Regions from separate parts of the Pseudomonas sp. AC083 genome, predicted to be linked through region 1. Evidence: predicted binding sites of a transcription regulator. Region 1 holds the regulator's gene; each other region holds the start of a gene.
What was found. Region 1 encodes FliA, which starts transcription of late flagellar genes. Its sites were predicted from a motif close to CTAAAGTTTNNNNNNNNNNNGCCGNTAA; they were not measured.
Positions count from the first base shown of each region.

Region 2: AC0IXA_RS01275 (methyl-accepting chemotaxis protein) is a predicted target of FliA. The motif match lies at 2,713-2,740, and genes of this name have one in related genera.
Region 3: flgM (flagellar biosynthesis anti-sigma factor FlgM) is a predicted target of FliA. The motif match lies at 4,434-4,461, and genes of this name have one in related genera.
Region 4: motA (flagellar motor stator protein MotA) is a predicted target of FliA. The motif match lies at 4,692-4,719, and genes of this name have one in related genera.

Region 1 covers NZ_CEEDDH010000003.1:98,015-105,272, forward strand. Annotated here, with positions in the region: gene AC0IXA_RS06540 (chemotaxis protein CheA) at 28-2,298, opposite strand; gene AC0IXA_RS06545 (protein phosphatase CheZ) at 2,352-3,140, opposite strand; gene AC0IXA_RS06550 (chemotaxis response regulator CheY) at 3,159-3,530, opposite strand; gene fliA (RNA polymerase sigma factor FliA) at 3,698-4,438, opposite strand; gene fleN (flagellar synthesis regulator FleN) at 4,435-5,265, opposite strand; gene flhF (flagellar biosynthesis protein FlhF) at 5,382-6,722, opposite strand; gene flhA (flagellar biosynthesis protein FlhA) at 6,734-7,258, opposite strand, start outside.
Region 2 covers NZ_CEEDDH010000001.1:302,710-309,967, reverse strand. Annotated here, with positions in the region: gene AC0IXA_RS01295 (LysR substrate-binding domain-containing protein) at 1-836, shown strand, start outside; gene AC0IXA_RS01290 (MmcQ/YjbR family DNA-binding protein) at 833-1,192, shown strand; gene AC0IXA_RS01285 (DUF1294 domain-containing protein) at 1,311-1,739, opposite strand; gene AC0IXA_RS01280 (undecaprenyl-diphosphate phosphatase) at 1,736-2,566, opposite strand; gene AC0IXA_RS01275 (methyl-accepting chemotaxis protein) at 2,869-4,503, shown strand; gene pnuC (nicotinamide riboside transporter PnuC) at 4,734-5,297, shown strand; gene AC0IXA_RS01265 (AAA family ATPase) at 5,294-5,818, shown strand; gene AC0IXA_RS01260 (hypothetical protein) at 6,141-6,590, shown strand; gene AC0IXA_RS01255 (adhesin) at 6,592-7,164, shown strand; gene AC0IXA_RS01250 (heme utilization protein) at 7,238-7,258, shown strand, end outside.
Region 3 covers NZ_CEEDDH010000008.1:174,383-181,640, reverse strand. Annotated here, with positions in the region: gene flgD (flagellar hook assembly protein FlgD) at 1-471, opposite strand, end outside; gene flgC (flagellar basal body rod protein FlgC) at 487-930, opposite strand; gene flgB (flagellar basal body rod protein FlgB) at 934-1,344, opposite strand; gene cheR (protein-glutamate O-methyltransferase CheR) at 1,685-2,512, opposite strand; gene AC0IXA_RS14470 (chemotaxis protein CheV) at 2,559-3,491, opposite strand; gene flgA (flagellar basal body P-ring formation chaperone FlgA) at 3,574-4,335, shown strand; gene flgM (flagellar biosynthesis anti-sigma factor FlgM) at 4,498-4,824, shown strand; gene AC0IXA_RS14455 (flagella synthesis protein FlgN) at 4,873-5,340, shown strand; gene AC0IXA_RS14450 (flagellar brake protein) at 5,430-6,176, shown strand; gene AC0IXA_RS14445 (MFS transporter) at 6,250-7,258, opposite strand, start outside.
Region 4 covers NZ_CEEDDH010000007.1:19,347-26,604, forward strand. Annotated here, with positions in the region: gene AC0IXA_RS12715 (molecular chaperone) at 1-1,280, opposite strand, end outside; gene asd (archaetidylserine decarboxylase) at 1,347-2,207, opposite strand; gene rhdA (thiosulfate sulfurtransferase) at 2,207-3,040, opposite strand; gene AC0IXA_RS12730 (HDOD domain-containing protein) at 3,083-4,621, opposite strand; gene motA (flagellar motor stator protein MotA) at 4,788-5,639, shown strand; gene motB (flagellar motor protein MotB) at 5,643-6,683, shown strand; gene AC0IXA_RS12745 (toll/interleukin-1 receptor domain-containing protein) at 6,789-7,258, opposite strand, start outside.

The sequences.
Region 1 (7,258 bases):
GCGCGTCATCGCGCCGCCGCCCCGGATTCAAATACGCTTTGTGGCGTAACGCTTGAGCATGCTTGGAACATCGAGAATCAGCGCAATGCGGCCGTCACCGGTGATGGTGGCGCCGGACATGCCCGGAGTTCCCTGGAGCATTTTGCCCAATGGCTTGATGACCACTTCTTCCTGGCCGACCAGTTGATCGACGACGAAGCCGATCCGCTGTGTGCCCACCGAAAGAATCACCACATGGCCTTCGCGCTGCTCTTCGTGAGCGGCGGAGCTGACCAGCCAGCGCTTGAGGTAGAACAATGGCAGCGCCTTGTCGCGCACGATCACCACTTCCTGACCGTCGACGACATTGGTGGTCGACAGGTCGAGGTGGAAGATTTCGTTGACGTTGACCAGCGGGAACGCGAACGCCTGATTGCCAAGCATGACCATCAGCGTCGGCATGATCGCCAGGGTCAGCGGCACCTTGATGACGATCTTCGAGCCCTGGCCCTTGGTCGAGTAGATGTTGATCGAACCGTTGAGCTGGGAAATCTTGGTCTTCACCACGTCCATGCCGACACCACGGCCGGACACGTCGGAGATCTCGGTCTTGGTCGAGAAACCCGGGGCGAAGATCAGGTTGTAGCACTCGGTATCGCTCAGGCGATCGGCCGCGTCCTTGTCCATCACACCGCGTTTCACCGCGATCGAACGCAGGACGTTCGGGTCCATGCCTTTGCCATCATCGGAGATCGACAGCAGGATATGGTCGCCTTCCTGCTCGGCCGCCAGCACCACGCGACCGCCACGGGCCTTGCCCGATGCTTCGCGTTCTTCCGGCGACTCGATGCCGTGGTCGACGGCGTTGCGCACCAAGTGGACCAGCGGGTCGGCAAGAGCCTCGACAAGGTTTTTGTCGAGGTCGGTTTCTTCACCCACCAGTTCCAGGTTGATTTCTTTCTTGAGCTGACGTGCGAGGTCGCGAACCAGACGCGGGAAGCGCCCGAAGACCTTCTTGATCGGCTGCATCCGCGTCTTCATCACGGCGGTCTGCAGGTCAGCGGTGACCACGTCGAGGTTAGATACGGCCTTGGACATGGCTTCGTCGCCGCTGTTGAGGCCCAGACGCACCAGACGGTTACGCACCAGCACCAGCTCGCCGACCATGTTCATGATCTCGTCGAGCCGCGCGGTATCGACGCGTACGGTGGTTTCAGCTTCGCTGGCCGGCTTTTCTGCCGGTGCAGCGGCTGGCGCGCGGGCCGGAGCCGGAGCAGCAGCGGCGGCCGGTTTCGGCGCCTCGGCTTTCGGTTCAGGCTTGGCGGCAGGCTTCGGTGCAACAGCGGCAGCCGGAGCTTTCGCCGCTGGCGTGGCGACGCTCGACGCGGAACCCGCAGTCGCAGCGCTGGCGTCAAACTTGCCTTTGCCGTGCAATTCGTCGAGCAGCGATTCGAATTCGTGATCGCTGATCAGGTCACTGCCGGCCGCAGCGGCTGCCGGTGCAGCAGGTGCTGCCGGCGCCGAAGCGATGGCCGATTCCAGCGCGTCAACGGCGAAGTTGCCCTTGCCGTGCAACTGATCGAGCAAGGCTTCGAATTCGTCGTCGGTGATGTCCGAGCTGTCGCCCGCAGCAGGTGCGGCCGGCGCTGCTGGTGCCGCCGGAGCGACCGCATCGACAGCAAACTGGCCTTTGCCATGCAGTTGATCGAGCAGCGATTCAAACTCGGCGTCGGTGATTTCATCGCTGGCCGCCGTGTCGGCAACCTGCGCGGGAGCAGCGACAGCGGCCGGAGCCTCGGCCTGGGCCTTGACGGCGTTCAGCGAGTCCAGCAGTTGTTCGAATTCGTTATCGGTGATGTCTTCCGATGCGCTTTCGGCGACCGGTTCTGCCACCGCTTCTACTGGTGCGGCAACGGCTTCATCCGCCGATTGCGGCTCGGCCAGACGCGCCAGCGCGGCCAGCAGTTCCGGCGTGGCGGCGGTAATCGGTGCACGCTCACGGACTTCGCTGAACATGCTGTTCACCGCGTCCAGTGCTTCGAGCACAACGTCCATCAGTTCTGCATCAACGCGACGCTCACCCTTACGGAGGATGTCGAACACGTTTTCGGCGATGTGACAGCACTCCACCAGCTCATTGAGCTGAAGGAAGCCGGCGCCCCCTTTTACAGTGTGGAAACCGCGAAAAATTGCATTGAGCAGATCTGCATCATCCGGGCGGCTTTCCAGCTCGACCAGTTGTTCGGACAGTTGCTCAAGAATCTCGCCGGCCTCAACCAGGAAATCCTGAAGGATCTCTTCATCGGCGCCGAAGCTCATTAATGGGGTGCTCCTACAGGTCTAAAAACCCAAAAAACCCGAATTCCGAAACTCTAGAATCCAAGGCTGGATAACAAATCGTCCACATCGTCCTGACCGGACACAACGTCTTCTCGTTTATCGGCATGAATCTGCGGACCTTCACCCTGCGAGAGATGTTTTTGTGGATCTTTTTCAGCAAGCATTGCGGCGCGGTCATGTTCGATGCCCGCAAAGCGGTCGACCTGACTGGCCATGAGCACGAGTTTGAGCAGATTGCTTTCGACTTCGGTGACCAGTTGGGTCACACGCTTGATCACTTGACCTGTGAGGTCCTGGTAATCCTGAGCCAGCAGGATGTCGTTGAGGTTGCTCGACACCGCACGGTTGTCCGTGCTGCTGCGTGACAGAAAACCGTCGACCCGGCGCGCCAGTTCACGGAACTCTTCAGCCCCGACCTCGCGACGCATGAAGCGGCCCCAATCGGCGCTCAACGTCTGCGCTTCATCAGCGAGACTGTTGACCACCGGCGTGGCGCTTTCCACCAGATCCATGGTGCGGTTGGCCGCGGCTTCCGTCAGCTTGACCACATAGCCCAGGCGTTCGGTGGCGTCGGTGATTTGCGACACTTCCTCGGCCTGCGGCATGTGCGGATCAATCTGGAAATTGACGATCGCACTGTGCAGTTCACGTGTGAGCTTGCCCACTTCCTGATACAGGCCGCGGTCACGGGTCTGATTGAGCTCATGGATCAGTTGCACCGCGTCGCCGAACTTGCCTTTTTCAAGGCTCTCGACCAGTTCGACCGCGTGTTTTTTCAGGGTCGATTCGAAATCGCCCTGTGATGATTCGTTATGCTCCATAGCTCCCCCGCGCATTCATCAGCCGATGCGTTCGAAAATCTTCTCGATTTTGTCTTTCAACGCTTGAGCCGTGAAAGGTTTGACCACGTAACCGTTCACACCGGCCTGGGCGGCCTCGATGATCTGCTCGCGCTTGGCTTCAGCAGTCACCATCAACACCGGGAGGTGCTTGAGTTTTTCATCGGCGCGCACGTGACGCAGCAGGTCGATACCGGTCATGCCCGGCATGTTCCAGTCCGTTACCAGAAAGTCGATGCTGCCGCTGTTGAGCACCGGAATGGCAGTGGTGCCATCGTCGGCCTCGACGGTGTTGGTGAACCCAAGATCGCGCAGCAGGTTCTTGATGATCCGCCGCATCGTTGAGAAGTCATCAACGATGAGGATTTTCATGTCTTTGTTCAATTCGACCTCCAAGCAGTCTTAAACGCGCCCAGCACCTGGACGCGCCACTTCAATCAATCGGCGCAGCACTTAAAGTTTGTCTGGAGCACAACGGATCGAGACCGGCGCCGTTCATCACCGCACCAGCCTCGTTTCGCAGTGTCCCCACACTGCCTTCAGCGCGCTCGCCACTCCCCCAAACGCCCCCGCAGACGGGCCGCGCACTGGCTGTGTAACTGGCTGACCCGCGATTCACTGACGCCAAGGACTTCACCGATTTCCTTGAGGTTCAGCTCTTCGTCGTAGTACAGCGCCAACACCAGTCGCTCACGCTCCGGCAAATTGGCAATCGCGTCCGCCAGCGCCGCCTGGAAGCGTTCATCTTCCAGATCGCGTGACGGCTCCATATGAGCACTGGCGCCATCCTCGTGCAGCCCTTCGTGTTCGCCGTCCTGCAAGAGGTCGTCGAAACTGAACAGGCGACTGCCCAAGGTGTCATTCAGAATCCCGTAGTAATCGTCGAGACTCAATTGGAGTTCGGCCGCAACCTCGTGATCTTTAGCGTCACGGCCGGTTTTAGCTTCAATCGAGCGAATCGCGTCGCTGACCATCCTGGTATTACGGTGAACCGAGCGTGGCGCCCAATCCCCTTTGCGCACTTCATCGAGCATCGCGCCGCGGATTCGAATGCCCGCGTACGTTTCGAAACTGGCGCCTTTGCTGGCGTCGTATTTGGTCGAGACTTCGAGCAAACCGATCATCCCGGCCTGGATCAGGTCTTCGACCTGCACGCTGGCCGGCAGGCGCGCCAGCAAGTGATAGGCAATGCGCTTGACCAGTGGCGCGTAACGCTCGATCAATTCGTATTGCGCGTCACGCGCCGACTTTTTGTAAAGATTCATGCCACTGGCGGTCATATCACAGGCCCTGCGGTTTGCTGCACGAGACGCTCGACGAAAAATTCCAGATGCCCGCGCGGGTTGGCCGGCAGCGGCCAGGTGTCGACCTTCTGGGCGATGGCCTTGAAGGCCAGCGCGCACTTGGAACGGGGAAAGGCTTCGTAGACGGCGCGCTGCTTCTGCACCGCCTTGCGCACGCTTTCGTCATACGGCACGGCGCCGACGTATTGTAGGGCGACGTCGAGGAAGCGATCCGTGACCTTGGTCAACTTGGCGAACAGGTTGCGCCCTTCCTGCGGGCTCTGCGCCATGTTGGCCAGCACGCGGAAGCGGTTCATGCCGTAGTCGCGGTTGAGCAACTTGATCAGCGCGTAAGCATCGGTGATCGAAGTCGGCTCGTCGCAGACCACCAGCAACACTTCCTGGGCGGCACGAACGAAACTGACTACCGAATCACCAATACCCGCAGCGGTGTCGATCACCAGCACGTCGAGATTGTCGCCGATGTCGCTGAACGCCTGGATCAGGCCGGCGTGTTGCGCCGGGCTCAGGTGCACCATGCTCTGCGTACCGGAGGCCGCCGGCACGATGCGAATCCCGCCCGGGCCTTGCAACAGCACGTCGCGCAGTTCGCAACGGCCTTCGATAACGTCGGCCAGTGTGCGCTTGGGTGTCAGCCCCAGCAGAACGTCGACGTTCGCCAGGCCCAGGTCGGCGTCCAGCAGCATGACCCGACGGCCAAGCTCTGCCAGCGCCAGCGACAAGTTCACTGACACGTTAGTCTTGCCGACGCCACCTTTGCCGCCGGTCACCGCGATCACCTGTACGGGATGCATGCTGCCCATGTTATTTCTTTACCTTGTCTTGCATAGACGGAGGCCACATTACTGGCTGCGCGTTCCTGATCGGAACAATGCGTGGCAGACCATCGATGTAGGTACAAAAACTGTTCATGATTACCTCAGCCAACCTGCTTGGTCGGGCTGTGATAGATATCAGCGAACATGTCAGCCATGGCTTCTTCGCTGGGTTCTTCCTGCATTTGCACGCTGACGGCGCGGCTGACCAGTTGATGACGACGCGGCAGATGCAAATCATCCGGAATCCGTGGGCCATCGGTCAGGTACGCGACCGGCAATTCATGACTGATCGCCAGGCTCAACACTTCGCCGAGACTGGCCGTTTCATCCAGTTTAGTCAGGATGCAGCCGGCCAGCCCGCAACGCTTGTAACTGTGATAAGCGGCGGTTAGAACCTGTTTCTGGCTGGTGGTTGCCAGGACCAGATAATTTTTTGAGCGAATGCCACGCCCGGCCAGGCTCTCGAGCTGCATGCGCAACGCCGGATCACTGGCTTGCAGGCCGGCAGTATCGATCAAAACCACGCGTTTGCGTAGCAGTGGATCCAATGCCTGCACCAGCGACTGACCCGGATCGACGTGCGTTACCGGCACGTTGAGGATGCGCCCGAGGGTTTTCAGTTGTTCCTGCGCGCCGATGCGGAAGCTGTCCATGCTCACCAGTGCAACGTTCTGCGCGCCGTACTTGAGCACGTAACGCGCGGCGAGCTTGGCCAGCGTGGTGGTCTTGCCCATGCCGGCGGGGCCGACCATGGCAATCACACCGCCCTCTTCCAGCGGCTCGACTTCCGGTACGGCAATCATCCGCGCCAGGTGCGCCAGCAGCATGCGCCAGGCCTGACGCGGTTCTTCGATATCGGTGATCATCGCCAGCAGATCGCGCGACAGCGGGCCGGACAGGCCGATGCGCTGCAGACGGCGGTACAGATTGGCTTGGGCCGGACGGCTGCCTTGCAGCTGATTCCAGGCCAGGGTGCCGAGCTGAACTTCCATCAGCTCGCGCAGGCTGTTCAATTCAAAACGCATCGAATCCAGCGCACGCGGATCGACGCCCGCCGAGGCCTGCGCAGGCGCTGCGGCCGGGCGCGTCGGTGCGGCGTAGGTCGGCTCGCTCAACGGTTCGGCAGCGGTCAGCGGCAGGCCTGCGGTCAACGGCAGCCCGGCGAACAACTGCTGATTGGTGTTGCCGTCGGCTTCGCCACGCAGGCTCAGCTCGGCCTGGGCGGTGACGATGCGCGACTGGGTCTTGCGCAGCTCGTCTTCGAGTTCCATGTTCGGAACCCGTGGCGCCAGCGCCGACAATTTGTAATCCAGAGCCGCCGTCAACTCGACGCCGCCGGCAATGCGGCGGTTGCCGATGATGGCGGCATCAGCGCCCAGCTCATCGCGAACCAGCTTCATGGCCTGACGCATATCGGCGGCGAAAAAACGCTTAACTTGCATAAACCACTACCTCAGCCGTTGGGCCCTACTGTCGCAACGATGGTCACTTGCTTGTTGTCCGGTACTTCCTGGTAGGCCAGTACATGCAGGCCTGGCACTGCGAGGCGACCGAAGCGCGAGAGCATCGCGCGAATCGGGCCTGCTACCAGCAGGATCACCGGTTGGCCTTGCATTTCCTGCCGCTGGGCCGCTTCGATCAACGAACGCTGCAGCTTCTCGGCCATGCTCGGCTCCAGCAGAACGCCCTCTTCCGAGCCTTGTCCTGCCTTCTGCAGACTATTGAGCAATATCTGTTCCAACCTTGGTTCCAATGTGATTACAGGCAGCTCGGACTCAGTGCCTACAATGCTTTGGACGATTGCACGGGATACGCCGACCCGCACAGCGGCGACCAGCGCGGCGGTATCTTGACTCTTGGCAGCGTTGTTCGCGATCGCTTCGGCGATGCTGCGAATGTCGCGCACCGGCACGTGCTCGGCGAGCAGCGCTTGCAGGACCTTGAGCAACTGCGACAGCGAAACCACGCCCGGCACCAG
Region 2 (7,258 bases), on a different contig from region 1:
TGCTCGGTATTCCCAAGTCACGGCTTTCAAGAAGAATTGCCGAACTGGAAGAGCGCCTTGGCGCACGTCTGCTGCAACGCACCACCCGCCAACTCAATCTCACTGCCGTCGGTGAACGCTATTTGCGCCACTGTCAGGCGATGTTGCTGGAAGCGGAGATGGCTGACGAAGCGGTTGCGAGCATGTCCAGCGAACCGCGCGGGCGCTTGCGGGTGTCATGCCCGACCGGTCTGGCCCATGAAATGCTGCCGACGGTGATCAGCGACTTTCTCGGCAAGTTTCCGCAGGTGCAGCTGGAGGTCGTGCTGCTCAATCGCCGGGTCGATCTGGTCACCGAAGGCATCGATGTTGCTTTGCGTGTGCGCGATCACGGTGATGAAGACCCGTTGCTGGTCACCCGGCGCTTGCGTCAGGCCCAGGCGGTGGTGATCGCCAGCCCGGCGTTCATGCAAGGCAAGACCATCAATCATCCGCAGGACCTTAAAACCCTGCCGGTGCTCGGCGCGCTGGAAGCCGATCGCATGGTGCATGTGCGTCTGCTCGATCAGCAGGGCAAAAGCGTCGATCTCAGTATGGAAGCGCGACTGGGCATCGATGATTTCGTGGTGCGCAAGGCCTGCGTCCTGGCCGGTCAGGGCTTTACCGTGCTGCCGATGATGTTCTGCGAAACCGAATTGCGTAACGGCACACTAGTGCAAGTGCTACCGCAATGGTCATTGCCTGGCGGCTGGCTGCAAGCGGTGTATCCGCATCGGCGCGGGGTAATGCCGGCGGTGCGCGCATGGATTGATCACCTGGTCGAATCGTTCAATGCCTGCGGGGATAGATTTCTATGAAACAAGGAAGAATGAGCGAAGCCGAGGTCGCCGAGTTTTGTCTGGCCCTGCCCGGCGCCCGGGAAGATTACAAATGGGGCGGCGTGCGGGTGTTCTCGATTGCCGGCACCAAGATGTTTGCTTTGCAGGGATTACGTGGTGATTCGCTGGCGTTCAAGGTCGACAAGGACTTGTTTCTCGGCCATTGCGACCGCCCGGGCATTCATCCGGCGCCGTATCTGGCGCGGGCGCAGTGGATCATCATGCACCCGCCCTACCCGCTGGGTGCCGAGGAATTGCGGGGACTGTTGCAGCGATCGCATCAACTGGTGGTGAGCAAGTTGCCTAAGAAAACCCAAATCGGCCTGCTTTTGTAAGCACGCAGACTCTGTGGGAGCGAGCCTGCTCGCGAAGGCGGTTTGTCAGGCGACTCATCAGCGACGATGAGATTGCTTTCGCGAGCGGGCTCGCTCCCACAGGGATTTTCGGTGGACGTTAAATCAGCGACAGCAAGTTCGATCCGAGGAAAATCTGGTCAATCCAGAACACCTGATGCAACAGCACGATCGCCCAGAACAGAATCTGAAACGACACCTTGCGCGTTTTGTGCCGGAATACCTGCTGCGCGATCAAAGCTCCCGGCCAGCCGCCCGCCAGTTCTACCGCATGCAGGATGTTTTCCGGGGTGCGCCAGGCATCGGTGCGGGCCTTGCGTTTGTCGGCCCAGTACAGAAAGAACGCCAGCACACTGACAATCCCATACGCCGCCAACGGCACCCGCGAGATGCCGCTGAGCCACATCGACAGCGAGCCGAACAGCGGCAGCGCGCAGATGATCACCAACACCGCAAGCTTCAATTTCAGATGCTGAACGCGCCCGCCTGAAGGTCGCCCCTCAGGGCGGCGCGTGCGGGAATCGTTCATGCCTTGGCCGCCGACCAGTCCACCCAGCCGAACTGCCAGGTCGCCAGAATGAACAGGCCGAAGGCAATCCGGTACCAGGCAAAGGCTGCGTAGCTGTGGCTGCCAATGAACTTGAGCAGGCCGCGCACAGCGATCATGGCGAAGATGAACGCCGTGACGAAACCAATGGCGAACACCGGAAAATCCGCCGGCACGAACAGGTCGCGGTATTTGTAACCCGAATACACTGCCGCACCGACCATGGTCGGCATGGCGAGGAAGAACGAGAACTCGGTTGCTGTCTTGCGCGACAGGCCGAACAGCAAGCCGCCAATGATCGTCGAGCCGGAGCGCGAGGTGCCCGGAATCATCGCCAGGCACTGCGCGAAGCCGATTTTCAGCGCGTCGGTCCAGCGGATCTCGTCGACGGTTTCGGCGTGGACTTCATGCTGACGCTGTTCGGCCCACAGCATGATGATCCCGCCGATGACCAGCGCCGCCGCCACGGTGATCGGGTTGAACAGGTATTCGTGAATCAGATCGGCAAAGATCACCCCCAGTACCACCGCCGGGAGAAAAGCGATCAGCAGGTTGGCGGTGAAACTCCGGGCGCTCGGCTGGGTCGGCAGGCCGATCACCACGTCGAGGATCTTGCGGCGAAACTCCCAGACCACGGCGAGGATCGCGCCGAGCTGGATGATGATGTTGAACGCCATGGCCCGTTCGCCGCCGAAGTTGAGCAAGTCGGCGACGATGATCTGGTGTCCGGTACTCGAAATGGGCAAAAACTCCGTCAGCCCTTCTACAACTCCTAGAATCAGTGCCTGCAAGGCGGTCCAAAGATCCATCAATCCCCCAGAGAGCGATGCGCGCCGGCATGCCCCGATAGTATTTTTTCGTTCACTGCGTCCAGCGTAGCCGGTAAAAGCTGTAGCGATTGCGCGCACAGGATCCACACGAAACGGTAAAAATTCCGTGAAATATCAAAACCGGATTCAGGTTTTCGCGCGCGGGGCCGAAATCCTAACAGACAAGCCTTAATAGCGCTCCCCGCGTTAGGCGGCTCAAGTCGCGCAATCGCAAGCCCACAGCGGTGGCTGGATGCTGGCGATCGTTTATTACAAGAACAAGAATCCGGAGTGACAGCGTTATGAACAGCTTGCGCAGTGTGTCGATCAGCCGACGCTTGTGGCTCATCTTGATCGTGGCGGTGGTCATGTTGCTGACCTTGGGCGTGCTGATGCTCAAGCAGATCCACGACGACCTCTACCACGCCAAGGCGCAGAAAACCCAGCATGTGGTGCAGACCGCCAGTGGCCTGCTGACTTATTACCACGGCCTGGAAACCGCCGGCACCCTGACCAGGGACGCGGCGCAAAAGCAGGCGCTGACCGCGATCCGTGGCCTGCGCTATGACCAGAGCGACTACTTCTGGATCAACGACCTCACGCCCGTGATGGTCATGCACCCGACCAACCCCAAGCTCGAAGGCCAGAACCTCTCGGCGATCCGCGATCCGGACGGCTTTGCGGTGTTCAACGAGATGGTCGCCATTGCCAAGGCCAAAGGCGCGGGCATGGTCAATTATCGCTGGCCGAAACCGGGGGCGACCGATCCTGTCGCCAAGACCTCGTATGTGAAGCTTTTTGAGCCGTGGGGCTGGGTAATCGGTTCCGGTGTTTACGTCGACGATGTTCAGGCGGAATTTCAGGGACAAATGATCAAGGCGTCGGCGATCGGCCTGGCGATTGCGCTGATCATGGCGCTGTTGGTGATTCTGATCGCCCGCAGCATCGTCCGCCCGCTACAGGAAACCGTGAATGCCATGGCCAACATCGCCAGTGGCGAAAGCGACTTGACCCGCAGCCTCGATACCCATGGCAAGGATGAAGTCACCGAACTGGCCCATCACTTCAATGCCTTTACGGCCAAACTGCGCCGGGTGATTGGTGAGCTGCAGGTGTCGGCCAGCGCTCTGGGCCAGTCTTCCAGCGAGCTGGGCAATGACGCCTCGCAGGCACAGCAGCGCAGTCAGCAGCAATCGCAGCAGATGGAACTGGTGGCCACGGCGATCAACGAAGTCACCTACGGCGTGCAGGACGTGGCGAAAAACGCCGAACACGCCGCCGCGGAAATGCGTGATGCCGAAGCGCAGGCGCAACAGGGTCAGATCAACATTGACGGCAGCCTGCAACAGATCGACAAGCTCTCCGGCACGATCGATCAGGCGGTGGAAGTGATCCGCACCCTGGCGGCGGAGAGCACGCAGATTGGCAGCGTTTTGGAGGTGATTCGCTCGATAGCCGAGCAGACTAATCTGTTGGCACTCAACGCGGCGATCGAGGCGGCGCGTGCGGGTGAACAGGGTCGCGGGTTCGCCGTGGTGGCCGATGAGGTGCGCTTGCTGGCCCAGCGTACGCAGAAATCGACCGCTGAAATTCAGTCGATGATCGAGCGCCTGCAGAATCACTCGGAGGCTGCGGTGAAGGTGATTGGCGACAGCAGCAAGGCATCGCAACTGACCATTGAACAGGCGGGACTGGCCGGGGCGAGCCTTAATGCGATTGGCCAGGCGTTGCGTAATCTCAACGGACTGAATGCATCGATCGCCAGCGCGACGTTGCAACAGGCCCATGTGGTTGAGGACATCAACCAGAACGTTACCCAGGCGGCCGGGCTTTCCCATAGCACTGCGTTGGCGGCTGAGCAGTCCAGTGCAGCCAGCCTGCGGCTTGGGCAACTGAGCGAACAGCTCAATGGGTTGCTGCGCCAGTTTCGGGTCTGACCGGTCACCGAGGTGAGCCCACCCCTCACCCCAGCCCTCTCCCCGAGGAGAGGGAGCAGATAACTGCGCTTTTCATGATCTGCATTCGACGCGATATTCCAGGTCGGCGTACCTCGACCAAACAACGCGCTCAGTTCCCTCTCCCTCCGGGAGAGGGTTAGGGTGAGGGGCTTTTGACCTGACTAATGCAGTACAATCCGCCCCCTTCTCAACTCCCCCAAGGATCCGCCATGTCCGGGCTTGAACTGTTTGCCGCTGCCCTCGGTGTCATCGCCGTGTGGCTGACGGTCAAGCAGAATCCGTGGTGCTGGCCGATCGGGCTGGTCATGGTGTTGCTCTACAGCTGGATCTTCTTTGAGGTGAAGCTGTATTCGGACATGTTGCTGCAAGTGATCTACGCCGCGCTGCAGATCTACGGCTGGTGGCAATGGACCCGCGCCGGGACGATGCATGACGGTCGCCAGGTTACCCGCCTCGATGCACGCTCGATTCTGCTAGGCCTCAGCGTCGGGGCGATCGGCAGCCTGTCGCTGGGCGCGGCGATGGCGCACTGGACCGACGCCGCACAGCCGTGGCTCGATGCCGCGCTCACTGGTTTCAGTCTGGTCGCGCAACTGTGGATGGCGCAGAAACGCCTGCAATGCTGGGCGTTGTGGTTCGTCCTCGATGTGATCTTTGTCGGCCTGTTCATCTACAAAGACCTGTACCTGACCGCCGCGCTCTACGCGCTGTTTACCTTGCTCGCGGTGCAAGGCTGGCGGGAATGGCGTGCCGATCCGGCGTTGCGTACATGAAAGTCGTTGTTCTCACCGGCCCGGAATCCACCGGCAAGAGTTGGCTGGCGGCAGGGTTGGAGCAGCGTTTCGGCGGCGTGCGCGTTGATGAATATGTTCGTCGGTTCATCGAAGACAACCCGCGCGACACTTGCCTCGCGGATATCCCTGATATCGCCCGGGGCCAGTTGCAATGGGAAGATCAGGCACGGGCGAAACAACCCGAACTGCTGATTCTCGACACCCATCTGCTGAGCAACATCCTCTGGAGCCAGACCCTGTTCGGCGATTATCCGGACTGGCTGCAAAGCGAATTGCTCACGCGCCATTACGACCTGCACCTGCTGCTATCGCCGCAACAGGTCGACTGGGCCGAAGACGGCCAGCGCTGCCAACCGGATCTTTCGGATCGCATGGCATTTTTCGAAGCCACGCGCGCCTGGTTGATTGAGCATCAACAGCCATTGCAAGTTATCGAGGGCAATTGGGCCGAACGCCAAGCGCAAGCCTTTGCGGCGGTCGAGCTTCTGCTGTCCAGCTGAGCCGCCTTGGGACGAAACTGTCCGTTTTTGAAACACTCCTAACCGCGCCAAGCCCCCATCCAAACGCTGTTCATCACTCCGTCACGTCACCTGTTACGCCGATGAAACACATCGGCGCAAACCCTTGTTCCAGAGCTTTCCGACGTCAAGTACCGTTCAAGCACCCCTGCATGTGTCTCAGCGCTGAAACAGTGCCCACACTGGGCAATCCTCGAAAACACCTAACCCATTGAAATAACGAGACAATTCAAAACCGGCACAGCTTTCGCTCTCTCCTTCACAACGCTGAATAACCCAGCCCACTGAAGAAGGAATTGCAGCCGTGGGGAATTTCAATAAAAGCCTGACCTGCCTACTGCTGATCGGATCAGCCGCCAGCGCACTGATCAGTGTCAGCGCCCAGGCCGAAGGCAATGGAGTGATCGTCCTCAACCGCGACGTTCAGCCAATTCCGATCGGCCGCAACGGCGGCAAAGATCCCTATCCAACCACGGTCAACGCCAACCCTTCGGCGCGGATCAACCAGACCCTCAGCAGTACCGAACTGACTGACGGTGATTTCGCCAGTGTCGCCAGCGGCTCATCGATTCGCGGCAACATGACCACGCCCAGTTCCAACCTGCCCGGCATGAACACCCTGACCAACCAGAACGGCCTGCCCGGTATGCGCACGGGTAGCGGCGGCGGTTCCGGTGCCTCGATCTCAAACACGGTCAACCGGGCGATGAGCACCGGCCTGGCGCCTCTGACTCGCATGGCCGGAGGCCAATGACATGAATCGCACCCTGCTGCTTCTCGCCCTGCTCGGCTGCACCAGCGCCATGGCCGATTCGGCTTCAGTCAACAAGGCCAATATTCAGGATTCCGGCGCGCAGTATCGCGGCAACTTCAATGTCAACCAGGCTGCCGGTGACCAGATGCAACAAGCCAACACCAAGGCGATTGCCATCGGCACCGAAGCCCATGCCACCACCAACGTCAGGCAGACCATCGACACGCCCGCCAGCCGCGCCATCGACGCGAGCGCCAATATCGGCGGCAACTCTTTCAGCAACGGCAACGGCATCCTCGGTGTGAACCAGGGCGCCGGTGCCAACAATCAAATGGCCAACGTTACGCGCGTCAGCATCAGTGCCGGCCCGCAGAGCGTTGACGACAGCGCCCTTTCGCAACAGAACGTGGCGTTTTTACCGAGCTCAGGAGCAACTGGTACCGCAATCGGCAGTCGCCAGGTCACGACCAGTGATCAGGCCTTCACCGGCAGCCGCGGGGTAATCCAGGTGAACCAGAGTGCCGGGGTGGGGAACCGAATGGCTAACACCCTGAGCATCCGGGTCGCAGACTGACCCAAACAAAAAGCAGTGCAATTAGAAAAGTCCCAACACTTAACCAACTAATAAGCACGACGGAGAAACAACCATGAAACCTACAATGGCTCTC
Region 3 (7,258 bases), on a different contig from region 1:
GGTGCGCACGGTCTTGCCGTCCTTGTCGGTAATGGTCACGGTGCCTCCGGCAATCGACGACGGCACGCTGACAGAACCGGTCAGGCCTTTGCTCGGGTCATCGAGCTGCGCGGTGTTGGTCTGCACGATCACGTTGCGACCGACCAGCGACGAAGCCTGCAGCGCTTGCGACGAGTTGTAGTTGCCGGCAAGGCCGCTGACGGTGGAGTTCAGCGTGGTGATGCCTTCAAGGCTGCTGAACTGCGCCAGTTGCGCAACGAACGCGCTGTTGTCCTGCGGGTCGAGCGGGTTCTGGTTTTTCAGCTGGGTGACCAGCAATTGCAGGAAAGCATCCTTGCCCAGCGCCTGGCCGCCGGTGGCACTGTTGGTCGCCGAAGCGATGCCGCCCGACGTAGTGCTGCTGGCCTTCTTCGACGAGTTGGCCAGGATGTCGTTCATGCTCAGGCTGCTGGTGGTATCCGTAACGCTCATGGCAGTCGCCCCTTATTACTGACCGAGGGTCAGTACCTTCTGCATCATGGTTTTGGCGGTGTTCATCATTTCCGCGTTGGTCTGGAACGAGCGGCTCGCAGAAATCATGTCAGCCATTTCTTCCACCACGTTGACGTTCGGGTAGTAGACGTAGCCCTTGGCGTCGGCGGCCGGATGGTTCGGCTCGTAGCGCGCTTCGAGGTTGCTCTGGTCTTCGACGACGCCGAGCACCTGCACGCCCTGCCCGGCCGCGTCCTGGTTCTGGAACAGCGAATTGCTGCCGCCGGCCTGGCCGCCCTGGAACATGGTGGCGAATACCGGATGGCGCGCGCGGTAGGTCTGGTCGATGCTCGACGAAACGGTTTCGGCGTTGGCGATGTTCGAAGCCACGGTGTTCAGACGCGTGGTCTGCGCGCTCATGCCGCTGCCGGCAATGTTGAAAACGCTGGACAGGGACATGGATTATTCTCCGCGCAGGGCTGACACCAGCCCTTTGAATTTGCTGTTGAGCAAGGTGAAGCTGGCCTGGAAGCCGACGGCGTTTTCCGCGTAGTTGGACTGTTCCAGTTGAGCGTCGACGGTGTTCTGGTCGATCGAAGGCTGCATCGGCGTGCGATACATCAGCGACTCGTCGCCATTGCCCAGCCCTTCAGCCTCAATGTGCCGGCTGTTGGTCATGTTCAGGGCAAAGTGGCCGCCGGTCTTGGTCTTCTCGGTCTGTGCTTCGAGCACTTTGGAGAAATCCAGATCCCGCGCCTTGTAGTTCGGGGTGTCGGCGTTGGCGATGTTGTTGGCCAGCACTTCGGCACGCTGGGCGCGGAAGCCCAATGCCTTTTCGTGAATGCCCAGCGCTTTGTCGAAGCTGATGCTCATGTCGGGAACCTTCAGGTGACCGGTTTTTCGTATCTGAGCTTTAGCAAGCGCCGTGCCAAATGGAAGAACCCCCCGTATTCCGGGGCTTTGCGCCGGACAGGCAAAGCGGCAATGCCAGAAAAGCGGCAACCGGTTACCGCCGGATGCCGCTTTTCTGCCGCTGTCGCCTGCCAACACCGAACCTGTAGGAGCTGCCGAAGGCTGCGATCTTTTGATCTTGGCCCTTAAAAGCAACAATCAAAAGATCGCAGCCTTCGGCAGCTCCTACACAGGGTGCGGTGTCAGGTAAAAAAACGGGAGGCTTTGAAGGCCTCCCGTTTTTTGTATTGCCGCTGACCGCTTATTTCGCTTTGTAGATAATCCCCGGGCTGCACTGAACCATCTGGTAATGATCCGGCAATCCGTTCAGCGCTTCCGAAGCGCCAAGGAACAGGTACCCGCCCGGCTTCAACGTGCTGTGAATGCGCAACAGGATGTCCTTCTTCACTTCGGCAGAGAAGTAGATCAACACGTTGCGGCAGAACACGATGTCGAACTTGCCCAGCGCTGCGTAACTGTCGAGCAGGTTGAACGAGCGGAATTCCACCCGGCTCTTGATCGGCGCCTTGACCACCCAGCGCCCCGGCCCTTTCGGGTCGAAGTAGCGTTGCAGGCGTTCCGGCGACAGACCGCGACCGATCGCCAGGCTGTCGTACTCGCCGGTCTTGCAGTTGTTGAGCATCAGGCCCGACAGATCGGTGGCAACGATCTGCACGCCCATCTTCAACTGACCCAGGTTGCTGCGCTCGAACTCGTCGATCGACATCGACAGCGAGTACGGTTCCTGTCCCGACGAGCAGGCCGCCGACCAGATCCGCAGACGCTGGTTGGGGCTGGCCTTGATCGCTTCCGGCAGTACCTTGTTCTTCAAGACTTCAAACGGATAGGTGTCGCGAAACCACAGGGTTTCGTTGGTCGTCATGGCATCGACCACCTGCTCGCGCAAACCGCTGCGCGGCTGGGTCTGGATGCGCTGCACCAGCTCACCCAGGGACTTGATGCCTTGCTGCTCCATCAGTTTGTTGAGACGGCTCGAGACCAGATACTGCTTGTTTTCACCGAGCAGAATGCCACAGGCTTTTTCCAGGAAGACCCGGAACTGTTCGAAATCCAAATTACCCGTAGACAATGATGCCGCCTCTTAAATCGTGTTGACCGCCAGGGGCAGAAGGCCCCTAGCTGATATCTGCTGCTTTGATCCGGTCGACTACCCGGGATGCGAGGTCATCAGGACGGAATTTGGCCAGGAAGTCATCAGCACCGACTTTCTTGACCATCGCCTGATTGAATACCCCCGACAACGAAGTATGCAGGATGATATGGAGCTTTTGCATGCGTGCGTCGCCGCGGATTTCCGCCGTCAGGGTGTACCCGTCCATCTCCGGCATCTCGATGTCGGAAATCATCATCAGGAACTCTTCTTCCGGCTTCTTGCCCTCGTCGACCAGCTTGCGCAGGTAATCCAGCGCCTGCTTGCCGTCGTTCAGCGCCACCACTTCGACACCGATGGTCTGCAGACAACGCGTGACCTGCTTGCGCGCCACCGACGAGTCATCGACCGTCAGCACCCGCAGCGACAACGCCTTGGTCTGCGTCTCGACATCGACCACGCCCACCGAAATCGCTTCCGGCGTCGGCGCCACTTCGGCCAGCACCTTCTCGACGTCGATGATTTCGACCAACTGATTGTCAACCCGCGTCACAGCGGTCAGGTAGTGATCGCGACCGGTACCCTTGGGTGGCGGATGGATCTCTTCCCAGTTCATGTTGACGATGCGCTCCACCGAGCGGACCAGGAAACCCTGGGTCTTGGTGTTGTACTCCGTGATGATCACGAACGGACTGTTCTTGTCTTTCAACGCACCGGAGCCCGTTGCCATTGCCAGATCCAGGATCGGAATGGTCGCTCCCCGTATATTCGCTACCCCGCACACGACAGGACTGGATTTGGGCATCAACGTCAGGGACGGGCACTGCAACACTTCCCGTACCTTGAACACGTTGATCCCGTAGAGCTGCGGCCCGTCGAGACGGAACAACAGCAGCTCGAGGCGATTCTGCCCTACCAGTTGCGTGCGCTGGTTCACCGAATCCATTACACCAGCCATGCCCAGACTCCTACACCAACGCCAAGTGTTGTTGCGACGCACATTCATTGCTAAACGGCACGGCGCTTGCTTTTTAACTCGTATGAACGCTCAAACGACATTTTCCCGACGCCTGACATCCTCCCTTCGCAAAGGGCTTTGCGCGGTGTCCGCCGTTTGCTGCTTGCTTGCTGGCAGTCCTGCCCATGCAGATGCGGTTACCTTGCCTGATATGCTTATCGGCGTGACTCAGGGCTTTCTTGAATTCACCGTAGAAGACTATTTGGCTTCCAGTCAAACCGAAGGCCGCTACGAAATCGAAGTCAACCAGCTCGACCCGCGCATGCGCATGCCCATGTGCGACAAGGAATTGACAGCCACACTGGAGAGCCCGGCACGCCCGCTGGGCCGCGTCACGGTGAAGGTTCGCTGCGAAGGCAGTTCGCCGTGGACGGTGTTCGTACCCGCTCAAGTCCGCCTGTTTCGCGAGATCGTGACGACCACTCGCCCGCTGAAACGCGCCGGCATTATCGAGCCGCAGGATGTGACCTTGCGCGAGCGCGACATCAGCACGATCAACCAGGGTTTCCTGACCTCGGTCGACGAAGCGATCGGGCAGAAACTTACCCGACCAACGGTCGCCGATCAGGTCATCACCCTGGTGCATCTGGAACAGGCCGAAGTGGTGCGCAAGGGTGACCAGGTGGTGATCACTGCGCGCAGCGGCACCCTTGCCGTACGCATGCCGGGGGAAGCGCTCTCCAATGGCGGCATGAAAGAACAGATTCGAGTAAAAAACCTTAATTCTCAAAGAGTTATCAAGGCGCAGGTGATTGCGCCGGGACAGGTCGAAGTGGCCATGTAAAAGCCTCGTGGAGAAAACTGGCGCCGATCCCGTCGCTTCCCTAAACTGTGCCGCAGCAGGTCTCGCAACGGCGCATGCAAGCTTATGGTTGATTGGGCCTAAAGTTTTTCAGGGGATAGCCGAAAACATGGCAAGCGTCCAAATTCCCAGAGGTTTTTTATCATGGTTATCGATTTCAACCGATTGAACAGTTCCTCGTCACTAACCGGCAGCACACGTACCAGCAACGCCAAGGAAAGCGCTGAAAACAGCCCCTCCGCGCCGCTGAATACCCAGGCCGAACAGGCCAATGTCGCCAAAAGCGGGGAGTCGGTACACCTCAGCAATGAGGCTCAACAGTTGCAGAAGGTCACTGACAAGCTGCGCGATCAGCCTGCTGTCGACAAAGCCCGTGTGGCCGAGTTGAAAGCCGCGATCGCCGATGGCAGCTATAAAGTCGACAGCAACCGTGTAGCCAGCAAACTGCTCAACTTCGAAGCCCAGCGCTAGGCTTTTGCCGGCGCCAGGCTTTTGGACGCTTAAACCCCAAGGCCAGCCATGCACGACACTAACTTATTGCAATTGATCAACGACGACTTTGCTCCAGCGCAACAATTGCTGGACTTATTGCAAACCGAATCCCTCGCTTTGCATGGTCGCGACATGCCGTTGCTGGAAGAAATTCTGGCGACCAAGCAAGCGTTGATCATTCTGCTCGAGCAGCATGGCCGCAAGCGCAGCGAAATCCTCGCCAGCCTCAACCTGCCGACCGATCGCACAGGTCTTGAGCAACTGGCCAGCCAGTCGAGCATTGGCGACCAGTTGCTGACCCAGGGCGACGCCCTGACCGCGCTGATCGCCCAATGCCAGGCGGCCAACATCAAGAACGGCCAGTCGATCCAGATCCAGCAGGCGACTACGGCCAACCAGCTGAAGATCCTCACCGGCGGTGAGCCGCCAGCGCTGTACGACGCCAGCGGGACCTTTGCCAAACCGGTCAAGCCGCGAACGCTCAGCCAGGCATGAGCCATTCGCTGGCCCTGCACTATCCACTTGCGCAACATGCTGGCAAAATGCTGGCCAGTCGTCTTATTTTGTCTGGAGATTGAAGAACCGTGTCCAACACCCTAAGCGCGGATGATGCTCCGCAGCCTCCGAAGGTGCTCACCACGCCACTGGAAATCTCCAGCAACCTGCGCCAGCTGCAAGACAGCCACGATCCGCTGATCATCACCTTCCATGAACGCAGCCAGCGCTTTCAGAGTTACCTGATCAAGGTCGACCGCGAAACCGCAACGATCGCCCTGGACGAAATGATTCCGCGCGATGGCGAGCGCTTCCTGCAAGCGGGCGAACCGTTCAAGGTCGAAGGCTTTCATGACGGCGTGCGGATTGCCTGGGAATGCAACGGCACACTGAACATCGAAGAATCCGACGGTGACCGTTTCTACACCGGCGAACTGCCGAGCGAAGTGGTCTACCACCAGCGCCGCAACGCCTTCCGCGCTGCATTGAAACTCACCGATCTGGTCAGCGTTGAACTGGGCGGCGAAAAGCTCAAGACGCCGTTGCACGGCAAGCTGCTGGATATCTCCGCCACTGGCTGCAAATTCCGTTTCGAAGGCGACATCACTGATCGCCTGCAACTGGGCCAGGTCTACGATCGCCTGATCGCCCCGCCGCTGTTCGGCAATCAGCCAACATCGGTCGAACTGCGCTATCTGCATTTCGAAGAAAAACTCAACATCACCTTCGCCGGTCTGCGCTTCCACAACATCAGTGGCCAGGCTGCGCGCAACGTCGAGCGTTTTGTTTACCAGTTGCAGCGTGAAGCACGGCGTTTCGACAAAGACGATCTCTGAGTCGCAGCGATCAAAAAAAAGGGCAGTCCCGCACAGGGCTGCCCTTTTTTATGCGCCGATGTTTATCTTCGGCTCAAGGCCTGCCACCACTGATATCCGGCTCAGGCTTATCGTCATTGCCGCTGTCCAGTTCGGTTTCAACGACTACTTCCGGCTGCGCTTCGGGCTCAGGCTCAGGCTCAGGAGTGACCGGCGCCGGATCCTGCACCATCTGCTCCTGCACCACCTGCTCATCAACACGCGGGTCAAGCGCCGCCACCAGCGGCGAGCTCGACATGCTGTCCGGCATTGCCACGTGATGCAGCGGTGCGTCGTCGACCTGGTGCAGGTTGGTCACTGCTTTCGGACGAATCCGCCAGACCAGCACCAACGCGAAGAAACTGAAGAACGCATACAGGCTCTGACTGCCGAGAAACTTCATCAGCACGCCCGCCAGCAGCGGCCCGATGCTCGCGCCAACACCATAAGTCACCAGCAACATGGCGGTCAGCGACACCCGGCGATCGCCTTCGACGTGGTCATTGGAGAACGCCACCGCCAGCGGATACAGGCAGAACTGCACCAGCGAACAGAAGAAACCAACGACGAACAACACCTCCAGCGGCACCTGCGGCATGATCGCCAACGGCAACGCCGCCACCGCCAGAAACCCGGCAAAGCAGCGGATCAGCAGCGCGCGGTCATAACGGTCGGACAACCAGCCCAACGGCCACTGCACCAGCAAACCGGCAAAAATGCAGCTACCCATGAACAGACCGACCTGCTCGGTCGACAGCCCTTGCTGCGAGGCGTACAGCGGTGCCAGACCATAAAACGAACCAATGATCAGACCGGCGCCGAGCACCGTGCTCAGCGATTGCGGCACGCGCTTGATAAAGAAGCGCGGCTCCATTGGCGCCGGATGCAATGGCGCCGGGTGAATCCGCCGGGTCAGCGTCACCGGTACCAGACACAGGGCAAAGCACAGCGCCACCAGCATCAGCAGTTCCAGGCCGAGCCCAGGGTGCATGACCAGAATCAGCTGGCCCAGCACCAGGCCCAGGTACGAGGCGATCATGTAACCGCTGAACACCAGCCCGCGC
Region 4 (7,258 bases), on a different contig from region 1:
CCAGGACTATGGTTGATCACCGGCAAGGCGTAAGTCGGATAGTTCGGCGCGTTGCCGGGGCCTTCCTCTTCGCTCAACTGGTCGTACTGGATTTCCTCGTACGGCAACAGCTCATCGTTACTTTGCGGGGCAGCGTCGAACGCCTGACTCCAGCTGTCCTTTTCGCCGCTGGCCACGACGCTGCTGAAGTTTGCCGCGCGGGCACCGGGATGTTTGAGCAATTCGCTGAAAGTGCGCTCGCCGCCGAGGTAGAAGTGCAGGGCGCTCATGCCAACGCACACGGTCAGCGTGCCCTGGCCGGCGATGCGTTGAAAGCTGCGTTCGGCCGCTTGGCCCCAAGTAGCGTGCAGATGTTGCAGGGTGTCGACGCTGAGGCCGGCGGAAACGGGCAGTGGGGTCGAGGTGGACTCGTGCAGCAGGTGCGTTTCGAGCTGTTTGACCAGCGGTTGCGGATCGAAGCCCAGCAGCCCGCTCTGTTGTTCGCTGCGAAACATCTTGCGGTAGCGCGGGCCGACATCGAGTTCCGGGCTGATGGCGAACAAACCGTCGTCGGCGCTGCCGGGATGCAGTTTGAGCAGGGCGCTCCACGGCTCGATCACCTCGGCCAGCCGGACAATCTGGCTCTGGCGCAATTGATTGCAACGGGCGCTGCCCAATAGCAGTGCGGCGATATAGGTCTGTTCTACGCTCAGTTCGCTGGTCAAAAAGGCCAGATCATCGCGCAGCCGCCGTTGTTGCAGTTGCAATTGCGCAGCGCTGCGATACAGCTGATGCAATTCGAACCACGCGTGTTCCGGCGGTGAACTGTACAGCTGCGTGGCGCGCACCAGTTGCGCCTTGAGGGCATGCGCGGCGCGTTGCAAGGCGGTACTGACCAACGTCGCCCGATCCTTGCTGTATTTGGGCAGGATGCGCAGAACGATCTGTTTATAGCCGATTGCCAACTGACCTTGCAGCGCCTGACACAGGTTGCTGACTTTGCGCGAGCGCTCGTCGAGCATGATCGCTTGATGCAGAAAGTGCCGTTCCAGATGCTGGCAGACGAAATACACCTCGGGCCGCAGCAACTCCAACAATTGCAGGCGATTGTCGCTGGGGGTGAGCAACAGGTTCAGTTCGCCGAGGCCTTGATAGAGCAGGCGGGCGGTTTCGCCGATGTTGGCCTTGGGCAGGCCGGCGATCCAGCGCTTGAGATCACGCGGGCTGGCGTCGCAGAACGACAGGCGCGTTTGCGTGGGAGTCGGAGCGCGCAGCTTGGGAGAAAAGTTGGTCTGGCTCATGAGCCAAACCATAGCAGCAAATGCCGCGGTGTGCGGAAGCAGCCTCGGCTGCTTCCGCGAACAGGGTCACGCTTTTGGCAGTGCCAGGCCTTGGCCCATCTGCACTGGCGAACCGGCCACCAGTTCTTCAGCCCACTTCACCTGATCCGGGCCAAACAGCACGATTGCCGTCGAACCGAGCTTGAAGCGTCCCAGTTCCGCGCCTTTTTCCAGATGAATCGGTGCGCGTGCGGCTTCGTCGTAGCGGAAGGTTTTCAACTCGCGCTTCGGCGGAGTAACCAGACCGGCCCACACGGTTTCAATCGAAGCGACAATCATCGCGCCGACCAGCACCACGGCCATCGGCCCGCGTTCGGTGTCGAAAATGCACGCCACGCGCTCGTTGCGGGCGAACAGCTCCGGGACGTTTTCGGCAGTAGTCTGGTTCACCGAGAAAATGCGGCCCGGGATGTAGACCATTTCGCGCAGGGTGCCGGCCAGAGGCATGTGCACGCGGTGGTAGTCCTTCGGCGACAGGTAGATCGTGGCGAAATCGCCGCCCATGAATGGCGCTGCGTTGGCCGCATCACCGCCGAGCAATTCGAGCACGCTGAAACTGTGGCCCTTGGCCTGGAACACGCGACCGTGCTCGATCGGGCCGAGCTGACTCACCGCACCGTCGGCCGGGCTGAGGATCGCGCCCGGAGTTTCGTCCAGTGGACGCGCGCCGTCTTTCAACGCACGCGTGAAGAATGCGTTGAAGTGCTCGTAAGCGGTCAGGTCTTCGACCAGTGCTTGCGACATGTCCACTTGATAACGCTTGGCGAACCATTGGGTGAAGGCATTCTTGAACCAGCGCACGCGGCATTCGGCGATGCAGCCGGCCAGGCGCGACAGCAGGTGATGCGGCAGCAGGTACTGGCTGAGGATAAACAGACGCTCTTTCATTAGTTGTCCTTAAAACCTTGAATCTCGACTGGCGTATCAGGGTGGTTGCCCCATTCGCCCCAGGAACCGGCGTAGCCCTTGACCCGCGGATAACCGAGGGCTTTGGCCACCAGATAAGTGAAGCCCGACCGGTGATGGGTCTGGCAATGGGTAATGATTTCCTTGTCCTTGGTGATCCCGAGGTTTTCGAGGATCTGCGGCATGTCGCTGCGGATACGCAACTGACGAGTCTGGTCCATGCCGGCGGTCCATTCGAAATTGACCGCGCCGGGGATGTGTCCGCCCTTGGCGGCGAGGACTTTCTCGCCGGAATATTCCAGCGGCCCACGCGCGTCCCAGATCGCCAGATCGGCGGCGCCGAGACGGCTTTGCAGGTATTCGCGGGTGGCGGTCGGTTCATCGTGCAGGGTCAGCGAGACCGGGCCACCGACGGCGGCCGGCACCTGAATCGACATCGGCATACCGTCCGCCAGCCAGGCCGGCAGACCACCGTCTATATAGTGGTACTTGTCGTGGCCAATGACATCGAGCAGCCAGATGAAGCGCCCGGCCCAGCCACCGCCCTCATCGTCATACACGACGTATACCGAGTCTTTGCGATGGCCGAGCTCACCAAACAACGCTTCCAGATCGGCCTTCGCCGGCATCAGCCCGGGCGCCGGTGGCTGGCCGAGCTGGGTGCGTTTCGGGTCGACAAAACGTGCGCCGGGCAAGTGACCTTCGGCATACCGGGCAGGGCTGGTCAGGTCCACCAGAATCAGTTCCGGGGACTCCAGACGCGGCAGCAGGTCGCTCGGCTCGATGACAAGCGGCAAGCCAGAGAAGTCAGACATGTGAGGTCTCCAGAGCACAAAGGGGAGGATTGTAGCGCAGGCTCATTGGCCGCGGCTGCTAAAGCTGTGCAGGGCTTTTTCGATGCACTGCGCGGTTTTGCCGAAGGCTTGTACGGTGATGTCGGCGAACGGCCCGCCGCCCTGATCGGCAACTACGATCATGATCACCCGGCCGTTGTTGACCAGCGAACGCAGGAACAGATGCTCACCGCGAAACAACGTGCGCAGGCTCGCTGGCAATAAGGCAGAGAATTGCCCGTTGTTCTCCGGCGTGATCCGCACCTGCGCCTGCTGAGCGAGCAGACGTTGCAGGACTTTGCTCTGGCCGACGGCAAAACTCAGCGCCGCCGCATCCTTCGGCAAACCGGCGGTCTGGTGCACGCGCAGGGTCGAGTGCGTGCGGTCGGCCATCAGAATCATCACCCGACGCATGCCGCTCGCCACCAGTGCCTCGCGGGCGGCGACGGTCAGGCTCATGGCATTGGTGAAGCGGCTGGGCTCGGCGAGCAGTTCGGCGCATTGCCGACGCCATTGGCCCAGATCATCTGCATTCGGCGCTGCGGCCGGGAGCATGCCGGCCGGCAAGCGACGAGTGCCCCACGGCCAGATCAGCGAAACCGCCGGGTGCCACAAATCAGGCATCGCATGCTGACGCGCGCTGTTCGCCGCTTGCTGGTGCAGCTGTTGCTGCACTTCGTCCATGGAAATCTGCAGATACAGGCTGGTCAGGTACTGCCAGCGCTTGCTGTGCGGACTGTCCCAAGCCTGTTGCGCCGACAGCGCCAGGCCGTTGGCCAGCAGCACGGTATTGGCGGGTTGATTGAGCCAGCGGCGCAATGTTGGGTCTTCGTCGAGGCGATTCTGCTGGCGCAGCGGGTGCTCGCTGTCACGGGCGATGCGCAGCACTTTGACCAGTTCGCGTTGTTCGCTGAGCAGCAACTTGTAGCCTTGCTCGACCCAGATCGGCAGATGCCAGGCCTGGACCAGTGCCTCGGCAATCTTCAACAGGCGCACGCCGAACAATTGCTTTTCAACCACACGTGCCGACTCGCCCTTGTGAATCACCCGCAGTTCCCACTCCTCAAGCAACTGCGGATAGGTCAGTGCCAATGGCCATAGCGGCGACAAAAACAGCAGGCTGCCCCAGTGGATGTCCTGCCACAGCCGCGCCAGACGACTGGCAAAAAAGCCGTTGGCCTGTTGTGTCGCGTGTTGGCTGATCAGTTGCAATTGGCGCAAAGCCTTGGGGATCTGCCGGTGCGGTTCGGCCGGCAGGCGCGCGAGCAATTCTTCGGTGCGCGCAAGGCCCAGGCGATTGATTGCCACCTCCAGATTTTCCGCTGGCGCGGCCATGGTGCCGTGGGTGTGACGATTCGCCTCACGGATGATGCTCAAGGCCAGCGCCGGGCTGTCCTGCATCAACTCGGCGATGTCGCGCAGCGAGCTGCGATTGTCGCGGATCGCCCGGCAGACTTTGTCGTGAGCCTCTTGTGGCACGGGCAGGGGGACGCTGTCGAGCAGCTTGACCCAAGCCTGGAGGGTGCTCGGTTTTACCGCTGGAATGTTCGTTTCATTAGCCATGTCTGGACGAGATCTTCACTGACTGTAGACGCGCCCGGCATGGGCTAAATTGGCTTTTCGCCTGAACTGGCTATAGTCTGGCGCAGTTTTGCCGATAAGTAGAAGAAGAGATTTTTTAACTTCCGAATATGACCTTGAACCCGACTTAAACAAGTACCTTCTACCTATGGCTAAAATTATCGGCATCATCGTCGTATTCGCGAGCGTGCTCGGCGGATACGTGCTCTCCCACGGCAAGATTGCCGCCCTGATCCAGCCTTTCGAGGTGATGATCATCGGCGGTGCGGCCCTCGGCGCGTTCCTCCAGGCCAACCCCGGTTACATGACGATGCACGTGCTCAAGAAATCCCTGAGCATGTTCGGTTCGCGTTTCACCCACACCTTCTATCTGGAAGTGCTCGGGCTGATCTACGAGATCCTCAACAAGAGCCGCCGCGAAGGCATGATGGCCATCGAAGGCGACATCGAAGATGCCGCCGCGAGTCCGATCTTCGCCAAGTACCCGGCGGTGCTCAAGGATGAACGCATGACCGCGTTCGTCTGCGATTATCTGCGCATCATGTCTTCCGGCAACATGGCTCCGCACGAACTGGAAGGCCTGTTCGACATGGAGCTGTACAGCCTCAAGGAAGACCTCGAGCACCCATCGCACGCAGTCAACGGCATCGCCGACGGCATGCCCGGTTTCGGTATCGTTGCGGCGGTACTCGGTATCGTGGTGACCATGGCTTCGTTGGGCGAGGGCGACCAGGCGTCGATCGGTCTGCACGTGGGTGCGGCACTGGTCGGTACCTTCTTCGGTATTCTCGCGGCGTACGGTTTCTTCGGTCCGCTGGCGCATTCCCTGGCCCACGATGCCAAGGAAGAGCTCAACGTCTACGAAGCCATCAAGGCCTCGCTGGTGGCTTCGGCGTCCGGCATGCCGCCGTCGCTGGCGGTCGAGTTCGGGCGCAAGGTTCTGTACCCGGCGCACCGTCCAAGCTTCGCCGAGTTGGAACAAGCGGTTCGCGGTCGTTAAGAAATGGAAAATAATCAGCCGATCATCGTCAAGCGCGTCAAGCGCATTGCCGCCGGGCACCACGGCGGGGCATGGAAAATCGCCTTCGCCGACTTCGCCACGGCGATGATGGCGTTCTTCCTGGTGCTGTGGCTGCTGTCCACCGCTACGCCGGAACAGAAGATCGCCATCGCCGGTTATTTCAAGGACCCGGTCGGCTTCTCCGAAAGCGGCACGCCGTACATCATCGACCTCGGCGGTACGCCGACCCTGGCGCCGGAAAACACCCTCAACCCGGAAGTGAAGTCGCAGCCGCAACCGGACAAGGTCACGGTCGACACCGATCAGGTTGAAGGCATGGCCGAGCAGGTCGAGAAGGAGCGTCTCGAACTGCTCCTGCAAGAACTGCAGAACAAGGTCGACGAGAACCCGCAACTGCAGAAGTTCAAGGATCAGATCCTTTTCGAAATCACGCCGAACGGCTTGCGCATCCAGATCATGGACGCCGAGAACCGGCCGATGTTCGACTCCGGATCCGCACGCCTGAAGCCGTACTTCGAAGACATCCTGCTGGCCATGGCCGACACCATCAAAGCGGTGCCGAACAAGATCAGCATCAGCGGCCACACCGACGCCAAGCCGTACATCGGCACTGGCGACTACGGCAACTGGGAACTCTCGGCCAACCGTGCCAACGCCGCGCGTCGCGCATTGGTCGCGGGCAGCTATCCGGATGCGCAGGTGGCGCGGGTGGTCGGTTATGCCTCGTCGGCGTTGTTTGATCGGGAAAATCCGTTCAACCCGGTCAACCGCCGCATCGATATTGTCGTGCTGACGAAGAAAGCCCAGGCCGCCATCGAAGGTGCGCAGGGGCCTGAGGCGGCGAAACCGGCGGATGAAGGTCAGAACGGTGCTGCTCCGGCAGCCCCGGTTGATCCGAATGCGCTGCCGGCGGACAAACAGCCAGTGCCGGCTCACGAGTTGCGCGAGCGGTTGAATCTGTTTGACGATGCGGCGCCGAAACCGGCTGAGCCGGGTGGGGCGGCGCCAGCGCCGAAGCAGTAAGTGAAAAAAAGCCGACAGTGATGTCGGCTTTTTTGTGGCTATCGCTTCATGCCCCCAACCATTTCGTAGCGTTACTAAAATAATCGGGGACAGGCCGGCACAGTCTCAGAATCCCCGACGAATCCGATTCTTCAACTGTTCATGAAACATCTCTGCATCGCGCTTGTACGCCCCTTTCACCGAGTCGCTGAACGAATCCAGGGTTATCGACCGCTTGTTCGACACCTCATCCCGATACGCATCGATAAAGAAATCCAGGTCGCTGGCCGTGCTCAGCTTCGGCCACTTGTCCAGATAGATCGGCAGTTGTGCCGGCCCGGTCTTGAACGTACAGATCCGCCGGTTGCTGATCGTCGCCTCGCCAATCTCGAACGGCACCCACCACGACAGTGCAGTCTTCTCCGATACCACCGCCAGCAGATGCGTGCACTCGGTGATGTTGCGGGTAATGACCCCGGTGATGTCGTCGGTGGTCTGCGATTCCGGGTCCAGCACGTCGAGGTAAGTCCTGATCTTCGCTTGGGTCAGACGGGTGTTGATGGCGATCGCATGAGTGCGATCCACATGGCGGTAGC